4 regions of the Serratia sp. L9 genome follow, and region 3 is predicted to be linked to each of the others. Evidence: predicted binding sites of a transcription regulator. Region 3 holds the regulator's gene; each other region holds the start of a gene.

Region 1 (3,375 bases), 580 kb from region 3:
TCAGCGAAAAATAACCGAGCAACTCGGGCAGTGGCGTACCAAAAAGTTTACGGGCACTTTGCGCCAACAGTTGCTGTGCCGCCGGGTTCGCATAGTGAATGGCCAGCCGATCGTCCAACAGCAAAATACTGTTGATAAGAGAATTGAGGATCTGCCCTGCTTCGGGCAGCTTGCCAGTTGCCATATATGCCCTTCATCTTTCAAGACGCAGCGTTGTTGGCTGCCCTTACTCACACCTGTCACTTGGCAGACCAAGCTCCGGTTGGTTCGCTCGGTTGCCGTCTCGCTGCGCCTGGAAATCTCTTGAGCATAGCAGACGACTGCACCGTTTTAGTGCATCCATCCTACTTCATCCGTCGCGGTATGAAATAGTTTTATAGAAGATAGGGTGGAGAAAAAGCCCATCCGAAGATGGGCTAAAAAGTTTCCACGGCAACAAAAAACGACGCGCCCTCCGCAGAGGACGCGGGTATGACTTAAACGCTGTAGTACAGTTCGAATTCAACCGGGTGTGGCGTCATGCGAACGCGATCCATCTCTTCTTTACGCAGGTCGATGTAAGCGTCGATCGCGTCGTCGGTGAATACGCCGCCACGGGTCAGGAATTCACGGTCTTCGTTCAACGCAGCCATCGCTTCGTCCAGCGAGCCTGCAACTTTTGGAATTTCCGCTTCTTCTTCCGGTGGCAGGTCATACAGGTTTTTGTCCATGGCATCGCCAGGATGGATCTTGTTGATGACGCCGTCCAGGCCAGCCATCAGCAGCGCAGCGAAGCACAGGTATGGGTTAGCCGCTGGGTCCGGGAAGCGGGCTTCGATACGGCGCGCTTTCGGGCTGGCAACCACGGGAATACGGATTGAAGCTGAACGGTTACGGGCAGAGTAAGCCAGCATGACCGGGGCTTCGTAACCTGGGACCAGACGCTTGTAAGAGTTGGTGGTCGGGTTAGCCAGGGCGTTGATTGCTTTAGCGTGCTTGATGATGCCGCCGATGTAGAACAGCGCCATTTCAGATAGGCCGCCGTATTTGTCGCCAGCGAACAGGTTGGTGCCGTTCTTGGACAATGACATGTGGCAGTGCATACCGGAACCGTTATCACCGAACATCGGTTTTGGCATAAAGGTTGCGGTTTTGCCAAACGCGTGGGCCACGTTGTGAACCACGTATTTGTAGATTTGGATTTCGTCGGCTTTCTTGGTCATGGTGTTGAAGCGGGTGGCCACTTCGTTCTGACCTGCTGTTGCCACTTCGTGGTGGTGAGCTTCAACCACCAGACCCATTTCTTCCATGGTCAGACACATGGTAGAACGGATGTCCTGTGAAGAGTCAACCGGTGGCACTGGGAAGTAACCGCCTTTTACTGGAGGACGGTGGCCTTTGTTGCCGCCTTCGTATTTGGTGCTGGTGTTCCAGGCGCCTTCAATGTCATCGATGCTTACGTGAGAACCACGGATGCTGCTGCCGAAACGCACGTCATCAAACAGGAAGAATTCTGGTTCTGGCCCGAACAGCACGGTATCGGCGATGCCCGAAGAGCGCAGGAAATCTTCCGCACGTTTTGAAATCGAACGAGGGTCACGATCGTAGCCCTGCATGGTGCCTGGCTCGAGAATGTCACAACGAATGATCAGGGTAGACTCTTCGAAGAACGGATCCAGAACTGCCGTGCTGGCGTCTGGCATCAGCACCATGTCAGATTCGTTGATGCCCTTCCAACCACCGATTGAGGAGCCGTCAAACATTTTACCTTCTTCGAAGAAGTCGGCATTTACCTGATGAGCTGGGATAGTAACGTGTTGTTCTTTACCCTTGGTATCGGTGAAACGCAGGTCTACGAATTTCACTTCATGCTCATTCAGCATCGTCAGAACGTGTTCAGCGGACATACTTAACTCTCCCGGATTTATCATTGTCGTCGTCGTGGAACGAATCTGTGTAACTGGCTTGATTTCGCCTTGATTAGACTAAAGCGAAAACTGTGCCAACTTTTTAAAAGCGAAAAAATCGCCTGTTTGCGCGGGTTTTACTCATGGCCAGTATGCACCATTAATGATCTAACGCACTAAGATAGTGCAATTTATCGATGCCAAGCACTAAAATGGTGCAAAATGAGTCCGGCTGCTGCTTTTTGCACCGTGAAAGGGATCACAAACTAACCTGTACACAGTTGTTTATAAGAGAGTGTTGTGATCTTGTTTAGTCCCTCGCTTAATACGTGTACAATAGCGCGCTATTTCTAATGCCTGAGGCAAAGCTGTGATCGAAAATTTGCGTAACATCGCCATTATTGCCCACGTTGACCATGGTAAGACCACCCTGGTTGACAAGTTGCTGCAACAATCCGGTACTTTCGGAGAGCGTGCAGAAGCCACTGAACGTGTAATGGACTCCAACGATTTGGAGAAAGAGCGTGGGATTACTATCCTCGCAAAAAACACCGCCATTAATTGGAAAGACTACCGCATCAACATCGTAGATACCCCAGGACACGCCGACTTCGGCGGCGAGGTAGAACGTGTGATGTCAATGGTCGACTCGGTGTTGCTGGTTGTGGATGCAATGGATGGCCCAATGCCGCAAACCCGTTTTGTGACCAAGAAAGCATTTGCTAATGGTCTGAAACCGATCGTGGTAATCAACAAGGTTGACCGCCCTGGCGCTCGCCCGGACTGGGTTGTTGATCAGGTCTTCGACCTGTTCGTAAACCTGGATGCAACCGACGAACAACTCGATTTCCCAATCATCTATGCATCTGCCTTGATGGGTATCGCGGGTGCTGACCATAACGATATGGCTGAAGACATGACCCCGCTGTATCAGGCGATCGTCGACCACGTATCTGCACCGCAGGTTGAGCTGGAAGCTCCGTTCCAGATGCAAATCTCTCAACTTGACTACAACAACTATGTTGGTGTTATCGGCATCGGCCGTATCAAGCGCGGTAAAGTTAAGCCTAACCAGCAGATCACCGTCATCGACAGTGAAGGCAAAACCCGTAACGGTAAAGTCGGTAAAGTGCTGACTCATATGGGTCTGGAGCGTATCGAAGCGACCGTGGCCGAAGCGGGCGACATCATCGCGATCACCGGTCTGGGCGAACTGAACATCTCTGACACCATTTGTGATGTGAGCGCAGTAGAAGCGTTGCCAGCACTGTCTGTAGATGAGCCAACCGTAAGCATGTTCTTTAACGTCAACACCTCTCCGTTCTGCGGTAAAGAAGGCAAGTATGTGACTTCACGTCAGATCCTTGAGCGCCTGAACAAAGAGCTGGTACACAACGTTGCGTTGCGCGTTGAAGAAACTGCAGATGCTGATGCGTTCCGTGTTTCAGGCCGTGGTGAACTTCACCTGTCTGTGCTGATCGAAAACATG
Region 2 (3,375 bases), 2.0 Mb from region 3:
TTCGTCGGCGTGAGGTATAAATAAACGGGGCGATGTCACCATCGCCCCGTTTTGCATCATCATTATTTGTTATATACCCTATGATTTCACATTGCAGCGAGTGCAGGTAACAACGCTGCAGCCTGAAGGCGACGGGTAAAGATAATTTAGCGCACTACTTTTCCGGGCTTATTGGTTGTAAGCATTCTCGCCGTGACTGTTGACGTCCAGACCTTCACGCTCCTGCTCTTCCGGTACGCGCAGCCCCACAACCGCCCCGGCAACTTTAAAGGCGATAAACGCGGCAACGCTCGACCATACCAGCGTAACCCCTACGCTCAGCAGTTGGACCCACATTTGATGCCCCATCGTCACGCCAGCGGCATACCCGGTGCCCCCCAGTGATGAAGCCGTGAACACGCCGGTCAACAGACAACCCACAATGCCGCACACGCCGTGCACGCCAAATACATCGCAGGTATCATCCACTTTCAGCCATTTCTTCAGCGTTACCACGCCCCACAGGCCAGCTACACCGCCAACCAGGCCGATGATCAACGCCCCACCGACCCCGACAGTACCCGCAGCTGGCGTTATTGCCACCAGCCCGGCGATACAGCCAGAGCAAGCTCCCAACAAGGAAGGTTTGCCACGCACTATCCACTCGGCAAAGGTCCAGGAAAGGATTGCGCCCGCAGTGGCTACCACCGTGTTCAGGAACGCCAGCGCCGCAATGCCGTTGGCCGCACTGGCGGAACCGGCGTTGAAGCCGAACCAACCGATATACAGAATAGAGGCACCGGTAAACACCATCGGCAGGTTATGCGGCTTGAACGCTTCTTTGCCAAAACCAGCACGCTTGCCCAGCAGATAGGCCCCCACCAAGCCAGCGCTGGCGGCGTTGATGTGCACCACGGTTCCACCGGCAAAATCCAACGCACCATCGGATGCCAGCAGACCACCGCCCCAGACCATATGCGCAATCGGCAAGTAAGAGATGGTGAACCAGATGGCAGAAAAAATGATCACCGCAGAGAAGCGGATACGCTCCGCGAAACCACCAACCACCAGAGCCACGGTAATACAGGCGAAGGAGGCCTGGAACGCGACGTGGATCATCTGGCTGAAAGTACCGGTTACGCTATCTATACCGATCCCTTTAAGCATCGCCGTCTGCAAACCACCGAAGAAGGCATTACCTTCGCTGAAAGCCAGCGTATAACCATAAAGCACCCACAACACACACACCAAAGCAAAGGTCACGGTAACCTGTGTCAGCATCGAAAGTACGTTTTTGGCGCGCAGCAGCCCACCGTAAAACAATGCGATCCCCGGCAGGGTCATAAACAGCACCAGCGCGGTGCAAATCATCATAAAGGCGTTATCTGCCTTGTCTGCCACCGCTGGAGCGGCGAAAGCCAGAGAAGGAACCAGGGTTACCATACTCAGGCCCAACATGGATAAAAGTCTTTTCATTATCAGTTCATCCCCATTCACTTGACTGAACCTGTGATTACAGTGCTGCTTCGTCTGTTTCGCCGGTGCGAATACGAATGACACGTTGCAATTCGGCAACGAAAATTTTGCCGTCACCAATCTTGCCGGTGTAGGCCGCTTTGCTAATGACATCAACCACTTCATCCAGTTGATCATCGGCGATAGCGATATCAATTTTGACCTTAGGCAAGAAATTGACGCTGTATTCAGCGCCGCGATAGAGCTCGGCATGACCCTTCTGGCGCCCAAACCCTTTGACTTCGGTTACGGTCAGCCCCTGAATACCGACTGAGGATAGGGCTTCACGCACGTCTTCTAACTTGAATGGTTTGATCACCACGGTAACCAGCTTCATATTGCCTCTCCACGAATTAGCCTAAAAACTTACCCCTGGTACGAGTCTTATAAAGCAAAGGCTATGCCAAAAATTATTTTGTTTTTTTATTCAGCCTGTTACATCGGTATTGGGGGAGTTTTGAACGTGCGGGAGGGCGTCTCATGAATAACAGCTCAGTCATTGCGCACCGCATTGGTGCAAAACGCGTTGAGAAAGTGCAAGAAGGGGGAGTCAGAAAATTTCGCTGCCTGTTTGTGGTGCGGGAAGCGATGGCCCCATTACCGGAACCATCGCCAGGGCAATTATACCGTCTGCGTTTCTTCGCGGGTCGCCGCTTCCAGCTCTTCCCCTACCAGTTGCAGCTGGTACATCTGATAATAACGACCCTGTTGTGCCAGCAGTTGCTGATGATCGCCCTGCTCCACCGCGTGGCCACGGTGCAGCACCAGAATAGAGTCGGCATCGACAATGGTTGAAAGGCGGTGCGCAATCACTACCAGCGTGGTGTGTTCGCGGATCAAGCGTAAGGCCCTCTGGATCGCCTGCTCGGTACCCGAGTCAATATTAGCGGTAGCCTCATCGAGGATCAGGATCTGCGGCGCCTGTACCAGCACGCGTGCCATGGCCAAAAGCTGCTTCTGCCCAACGGAAAGATTGTTCCCCTGCTCGCCCAGGCGGGTTTGAATTCCCTGTGGGAATGAACGTACCAGGTCAGCCAGTTGCACCCTCTCCAGCGCCTGCCAGGCCGCTTCCTCGCTGATATTACGGCCAAGCGTCACGTTAGCCAGCACCGATTCAGCCATCACCACCGGATCTTGCTGCACCATGGCGATCCCTTGGCGCAAGGTGCGGTGTGAAAGGCTGGATAAAAGCCGCCCATCCAGACGAATTTCCCCTTCGCTCTGCGGGTAATACCCCATCAGCAGATTGGCCAGGGTACTTTTACCACTGCCGGTATGCCCAACCAGGGCGACAAAGCCCCGTGACGGCACTTGCAACGATATATGCTGCAACACTTTCTGGTCGCTACGGTAAGCAAAGCTCAGTTCTTTGATGTCGATACGGCCACTGGTCAGCGGACGATCGTCGCTGCCGTAGCTCTGCTGGCTGCGATCCATCAGTTCGAAAATCCGCTCCCCAGCCACCACGGCCTGCTGCAATATCGATTGCTGGGCAGTCAGTTCGATTAGCGGTTCGTTCAGGCGGCCCAGATAGTTGATAAAGGCATACAGCACCCCGACGCCGATGGCCCCTTCACCGCTGAAACCAAACAGCATAAGCAGGCCGCACAGCACCAGCGCGGAGAACAGGCTAAGCAGTGGCCGTAATAGGAACCCATCCAGCCGCAGCGTTTGCATGCGGGCAGTATAGTGGGAGCGACTGGCCGCGCTCATACGCTCACCAAAGCGTATCTGCTGGCGGAACTGCTGGATAACCCCCATCCCGCTGATCACTTCATTAAAGCCATCGTTGATATCGGCCAGATAGCCACGCATTCGCCGCACTATCGGCGTGCTGTAATATTGATAGATCCCCATCACCACCAGCACCGCCGGGAAGAT
Region 3 (3,375 bases):
CGACCGTATCACCTATCTGGTGCAGCAGCAGCAGATGCAGGCGTTCAGCGATAAAGGCAAACGCGTGACTACGGTTCTGGTGCCATCACAGTTGCAAGACAAAAACGGTCAAAAGAAGAGTAACTAAACACTTATGGCAACACTCATCGCAGAAAACCTGGCGAAAGCCTATAAAGGCCGCAAAGTCGTTGAAGACGTGAGCCTTAACGTGAAATCGGGCGAAATCGTCGGCCTGCTGGGACCAAACGGGGCCGGTAAGACCACCACGTTTTACATGGTTGTCGGTATCGTTCAGCGCGATGCCGGGCGCATTGTTATCGATGAAGAAGATATCAGTATCCTGCCGCTGCACGCTCGTGCTCGCCGTGGCATCGGCTACCTGCCGCAGGAAGCATCAATCTTCCGTCGCTTGAGTGTTTACGACAACCTTATGGCAGTGCTGGAAATTCGCCCGGATCTCACCAGCGAACAGCGTGACGATCGTGCGGTTGAGCTGATGGAGGAGTTTCACATCTCCCATCTGCGAGACAACCTGGGCCAGTCGCTCTCCGGCGGGGAACGCCGCCGCGTGGAGATTGCCCGTGCACTCGCCGCCAATCCGAAATTTATCCTGCTGGATGAGCCCTTCGCCGGGGTTGACCCGATTTCTGTTATCGATATCAAAAAGATTATCGAACACCTGCGTGACAGCGGTCTTGGCGTACTGATCACCGACCATAACGTGCGTGAGACGCTGGACGTCTGTGAACGCGCCTATATCGTCAGCCAGGGCAAACTGATCGCACACGGTACGCCGGATGCTATTTTGGCCGATGAGCAGGTGAAACGCGTTTATCTGGGCGAAGAATTCCGCCTCTAAGCTCCAGCGGCGTGCCAATTGGCAATCCGTTAACGGAAGTAAACACAAGATATGAAGCAAGGTTTGCAACTCCGGCTCAGCCAACAGCTGGCCATGACTCCCCAACTCCAACAGGCGATACGCCTGTTGCAGCTGTCCACGCTTGAGCTCCAGCAGGAGATCCAACTGGCGTTAGAGAGCAACCCGCTGCTTGAACAGTCTGAAGACCAGCACGAAGAGATCGAGGCAAAAGAGAGTACCGATACTGAAGGGCTGGATACCCGCGAAGCGTTGGAACAAAAGGACATGCCTGAAGAGCTGCCCCTGGATGCGACCTGGGATGAGATCTACACCGCAGGCACGCCTTCCGGCACCGGTACTGACTACGGCGATGACGAACTCCCGGTCTATCAGGGTGAAACGACGCAAACGCTGCAAGATTACCTGATGTGGCAAGTGGATCTGACGCCGTTTTCCGACACTGACGTGGCCATTGCCACCTCGATCGTCGATGCCGTGGACGATACCGGCTATCTCACCGTACCGCTGGAAGATATTCTGGAAAGTATGGGCGACGAGAATGTGACCATGGAAGAAGTTGAAGCGGTTTTAAAGCGCGTGCAGCGTTTTGATCCCGTCGGCGTTGCTGCCCGCGATCTGCGGGACTGCCTGCTGATCCAGCTTTCTCAATATGCCAAAGAGACACCTTATCTGGCCGAGGCCCGCCTGATTGTCAGCGAGCATCTGGATTTGCTGGCCAACCACGACTTTCGCAGCCTGATGCGAACAACTCGGTTAAAAGAAGATACACTGAAAGAAGCGATGGAGTTGATCCAATCGCTCGATCCTCGCCCTGGGCAATCGATCAATACCGGTGAGTCAGAGTATGTCATACCGGATGTTCTGGTACGCAAGGTGCAGGATAAGTGGACGGTGGAGCTAAATGCAGACAGCATCCCGCGCCTGAAAATAAACCAGCAATACGCAGCCCTCGGCAACAGTGTACGCAATGATGCCGACGGCCAGTTTATCCGGAGCAATCTGCAGGAAGCGAAGTGGCTGATTAAAAGTCTGGAAAGCCGAAATGACACTCTGCTCAAGGTGACCCGCTGCATTGTCGAGCAGCAGGAAGCGTTCTTTGAGCAAGGGGAAGAGTTTATGAAACCCATGGTTCTGGCAGATATCGCCCAGGCCGTGGAGATGCATGAATCGACAATCTCGCGCGTCACTACGCAGAAATTCCTGCACAGCCCGCGTGGTATTTTCGAATTGAAGTATTTCTTCTCCAGCCATGTGAATACCGATAGCGGTGGCGAAGCCTCCTCTACGGCGATCCGGGCGTTAGTGAAGAAACTTATCGCGGCTGAAAACCCCGCGAAGCCGCTTAGCGACAGCAAGCTGGCTACCCTGCTTTCCGATCAGGGGATCATGGTAGCGCGGCGTACCGTTGCCAAGTACCGAGAGTCTTTGTCCATCCCGCCGTCTAACCAGCGTAAACAGTTGGTTTGACCTCAATAGAGAAGGAAGACATTATGCAGCTCAACATTACCGGACACCACATCGAAATCACCGAACCAATGCGCGAGTTCGTCAACAACAAGTTTGCCAAACTCGAACAGTATTTTGACCGCATTAATCAGGTGTATGTCGTACTAAGTGTGGAAAAAGTGCAGCAGATTGCTGAAGCAACGGTGCATGTGAATGGAGGCGAGTTGCACGCCACCTCGGAAAAAGAAGATATGTATGCCGCAATAGACTGCCTGATCGACAAACTGGCTCGTCAATTGAACAAACATAAAGACAAACTAAAACAACACTGACATTCTGGGCCTTCACCCCATGTGGTTATGGCCCTTACCGTAGTCTACTTGGCTACACGGCAACCATCGGCGCGTCACCTGGATGGGTACGCGCCGTTAAGCCATCAGGGTTAAACAGGCGAAAAACCGTGCTATAAACGTTACCAGTGCCGGTCTGCAACCGACCGTAAAGGTAGCTGAATAAGACGGTTTAAGTGAAGATGAGATGAACAACGAAATAATGCAATTAAGCTCGGTGTTAAACATCGAGTGCACCAGAAGCTCGGTACACTGCACCAGCAAGAAACGGGCTTTGGAAATTATCAGTGAACTGGCAGCTAAACAGCTTAATCTGCCTTCGCAGGTGGTGTTTGACGCCGTTCTCACCCGGGAGCGCATGGGCAGTACCGGTATCGGCAGCGGTATCGCAATCCCGCACGGGAAATTGGAAGAAGATACCCTGCGAGCCGTTGGCGTGTTTATCCGTCTTGATCAACCTATCGCCTTTGATGCCATTGATAACCAACCGGTCGATCTGCTTTTCGCATTGCTGGTACCGGCAGATCAATGTAAAACTCATTTGCATACGCTGTCGCTGGTTGCCAAACGGCTGGCCGACAAAACCGTTTGCCGCCGCCTGCGTTCAGCGCAAAGCGACGAAGAGCTGTATCAAATTATCACCGAGTAACCATTCGCTGGCGTGACTTCCAGCGATGAAAACGCTACTGTTTTACTTAT
Region 4 (3,375 bases), 2.3 Mb from region 3:
TTTTAAGCCAAGACGTTTAGCAAGCCGATGCAAGTTACCGCTGTCGAGGTTCAGTTGACGTGCAGCGGCAGCCCAATTCATTTCACACTCGGCCAGGGTTTTCTGGATCATGCGGCGTTGGAAATGCTGCGTCATGGTAGCGAGATCGGCTTGAAGTAACGGCTCAGACAGGGCATCGTCGGCCACTTCGGCGATGGTCTGAGCAGGTAAATTAAAATGAACCGGCAACAGTTCCAGCTCGGCGGTATTTTGTGTGGCGCGGGCCAAAATAGCCGCTCGATAAAGGGTATGTTCCAGCTCGCGAATATTTCCTGGCCACGCATAGTGTTCCAGCGTCGATAATGCTGCGCCACTAAGGGTTAGCTGTGACAGGGCAAACTTAACCCGGCAACGTTCGCAAAAGAAACCGGCAAGCAGTGCAATATCGCCAATACGCTCGCGTAGGGGGGACGGCTATGGGGAACACGCTCAGTCGGTGATATAAGTCCACACGAAATAGGCCATCAACCACAGCCTGTTTCAGATCGCGATTGGTAGCGGCAAGAATACGGACGTTCACCCGTTTAATCGAATCATCCCCGACGCGTTGAAGATCGCCATATTGAATCACGCGCAGCAGTTTCGCCTGTAATGACAACGAAAGCTCTCCGACTTCATCCAGGAACAGCGTGCCATTATCAGCCAATTCAAATTTGCCAATGCGGTGCTGGATAGCGCCGGTAAATGCCCCTTTAACGTGACCAAACAGTTCGCTTTCTGCGACGTTTTCCGGCAGTGCGGCGCAGTTGAGATACACCAGCGGATTTGAGGCACGTGACGAACCCTGGTGAATGGCGCGTGCGACCAACTCCTTGCCCACTCCTGTTTCACCGGTAATGAGCACGTTGAGGTCGGAGCCGGCGACAATGTCAATTTCCTGCTTTAGCTGCTGCATTAACGGTGAGAGCCCAATCATCTCTTCTGGCTCTCTGGCAGCATTGACTCCAGGTGGTGCCAGCGGTGTCAGTGACTGCTTCTCCAACATTTCAACCAGCAATGCGTTATTCAGCGCGCCAGCCGCCAATGCGCCGATCAGTCGCAGCTCTTCATCGCTGAAGCGATCAAATTGCAGAGGATTCAGACTGTCGAAGGTCAATGCGCCGATCAAATCCTGTTCGGCAAACAGCGGCAGGCCGATGCAGGCGTGAACTTTCAAGTGGTCGTGGCCGGGGATCAGACCGTCATAAGGATCGGGCAGGTCGCTATCTGCGGGAAAACGCACCACGTTGCCGGCCCGGGCAATCGCTTCCAGGCGAGGATGGGCGTCTAGCGCGAAGCGGCGGCCCAGTACGTCTTGCGTCAATCCATCAATGGCTAACGGGCGAAACTGCTGCCCTTCAAAACGCAGCAAAGCAGAGGCGTCACAGCGCAGCAAGTGGCGCAGACTATTGATTAAACGTTGGAAACGATCGCGCTGGCTAAGCCCACTTTGCAGATCGATAGCGATGGCCGCCAGGGAGTGGATGGAGAGTGGCATAATTGTCATTCCGACAGTTGATTGTCATAAAGACAATATTACGCTGATGTCATTTTGACATCAAATTTTTAAAATATGTTTAAAAACAACAAAATAAAAATGGCACGCCCTTTGCTATATAGACGCCATGAGCAACTTTTGAAACGTGATGTTTAACAGTAAGGGCATTAGCATGGCAATCCAGGTAAAAAACAACATCCAATGGGTCGGGCAACGTGATTGGGAAGTACGCGATTTTCATGGCACAGAATACAAAACGCTGAAGGGCAGCAGCTATAACAGCTATTTGATTCGCGAAGAAAAAACGGTGTTGATTGATACGGTGGATCATAAATTCAGCCGTGAGTTCGTGCAGAATCTGGCGGCAGAAATCGATCTTGCCACGCTGGACTACATCATTATCAATCACGCGGAAGAAGACCACGCGGGTGCCTTGACTGAGTTGATGGCGCGCATCCCGCATACGCCAATTTACTGTACCGAAAACGGCATTGACTCCATCAACGGTCACCACCACCACCCCGAATGGAATTTCCATGTGGTACACACCGGAGACAGTCTGGATATCGGTAACGGCAAGCAACTGATTTTTGTCGAAACACCGATGTTGCACTGGCCTGACAGCATGATGACCTACATGACAGGCGATGCGGTGTTATTCAGCAACGACGCGTTTGGTCAACATTATTGCGATGAGCATCTGTTTAACGATGAGGTCGATCAGAATGAGCTATTTGAACAGTGCCAACGCTATTACGCCAATATTCTGACACCGTTCAGCCGGTTGGTGGCGCCAAAAATCAATGAAATCCTTGGGTTCAATCTGCCCGTGGACATGATTGCAACTTCGCACGGCGTGGTGTGGCGCGATAATCCAACCCAAATTGTACAGCGTTATCTGGAGTGGGCGGCGGACTATCAGGAAGATCGCATCACCATTTTCTATGACACGATGTCCAACAATACCCGCATGATGGCAGACGCCATTGCACAGGGCATCAACGAAACCGATCCTCGCGTGGCGGTGAAAATCTTTAATGTGGCACGCCATGATAAAAACGAAATACTTACCCATGTGTTCCGCTCAAAAGGCGTCCTGGTGGGCTCATCGACCATGAATAACGTCATGATGCCAAAGGTTGCCGGCCTGTTGGAGGAAATGACCGGCTTGCGTTTTCGCAACAAGAAAGCGTCGGCGTTCGGCAGCTATGGCTGGAACGGTGGGGCGGTTGATCGTATTCAAACGCGTTTGATGGATTGTGGTTTTGAAACCACGCTGGCGCTAAAGGCTAAATGGCGCCCCGATCTGGATACGGTGGAAATATGCCGTCAACATGGTCGTGAGATCGCCCGCCAATGGGCGTTGACCAGCCCGGTCAACCGCCAGCTGACGGGCGAAACTGTGGTGCAACCGCTGCCGGTAATCGCCGCACAGCCAGCAGGCAAACCGCAGACTCAGCCGATCGCCTGCGGAGCGGGTCAGGCAGACGACAGCCTGGGCCCACGCATGCAGTGCAGCGTTTGCCTGTGGATTTACGATCCGCAAGAGGGTGAGCCGATGCAGGATGTCGCACCCGCTACCGCCTGGCAAGACGTCCCGGAAGACTTCCTGTGTCCGGAATGTTCGATGGGCAAAGACGTGTTCGACCCCATGGCGACGGAGGCTAAATGAAACACGGCATTGTTATCATCGGCTCGGGCTTTGCCGCGCGCCAGTTAGTGAAAAATTTGCGCAAACAGCATGGCGAGGTGCCGATTCGGCTGATTGCCGCAGACAGTTGCGATGAGTACAACAAACCGGAACTGAGCCATGTGATTAGCCAGAACCACTCTGCCGCATCGCTGACGCGGCAAGCCTC

Evidence for each region. The regulator sigma-54, encoded in region 3, starts transcription at its own class of promoters, with help from an activator protein. The targets are predictions, from matches to a motif close to GTTGGCACANNTTTCGCTNT.
Region 1: glnA (glutamate--ammonia ligase) is a predicted target of sigma-54. The motif match lies at 1,967-1,986, and genes of this name have one in related genera.
Region 2: glnK (P-II family nitrogen regulator) is a predicted target of sigma-54. The motif match lies at 1,883-1,902, and genes of this name have one in related genera.
Region 4: norV (anaerobic nitric oxide reductase flavorubredoxin) is a predicted target of sigma-54. The motif match lies at 1,615-1,634, and genes of this name have one in related genera.

Annotation. Positions count from the first base shown of each region.
Region 1 is NZ_CP192591.1:1,197,346-1,200,720, forward strand. Features, by position in the region: gene glnL (nitrogen regulation protein NR(II)) at 1-184, opposite strand, end outside; gene glnA (glutamate--ammonia ligase) at 477-1,886, opposite strand; gene typA (ribosome-dependent GTPase TypA) at 2,257-3,375, shown strand, end outside.
Region 2 is NZ_CP192591.1:5,456,618-5,459,992, forward strand. Features, by position in the region: gene tesB (acyl-CoA thioesterase II) at 1-20, shown strand, start outside; gene amtB (ammonium transporter AmtB) at 169-1,455, opposite strand; gene glnK (P-II family nitrogen regulator) at 1,493-1,831, opposite strand; gene ACQ86O_RS26040 (SmdB family multidrug efflux ABC transporter permease/ATP-binding protein) at 2,116-3,375, opposite strand, start outside.
Region 3 is NZ_CP192591.1:1,782,230-1,785,604, reverse strand. Features, by position in the region: gene lptA (lipopolysaccharide ABC transporter substrate-binding protein LptA) at 1-127, shown strand, start outside; gene lptB (LPS export ABC transporter ATP-binding protein) at 134-859, shown strand; gene rpoN (RNA polymerase factor sigma-54) at 911-2,347, shown strand; gene hpf (ribosome hibernation promoting factor) at 2,371-2,658, shown strand; gene ptsN (PTS IIA-like nitrogen regulatory protein PtsN) at 2,864-3,325, shown strand.
Region 4 is NZ_CP192591.1:4,092,032-4,095,406, reverse strand. Features, by position in the region: partial or broken gene norR (nitric oxide reductase transcriptional regulator NorR) at 1-1,516, opposite strand, end outside; gene norV (anaerobic nitric oxide reductase flavorubredoxin) at 1,689-3,188, shown strand; gene norW (NADH:flavorubredoxin reductase NorW) at 3,185-3,375, shown strand, end outside.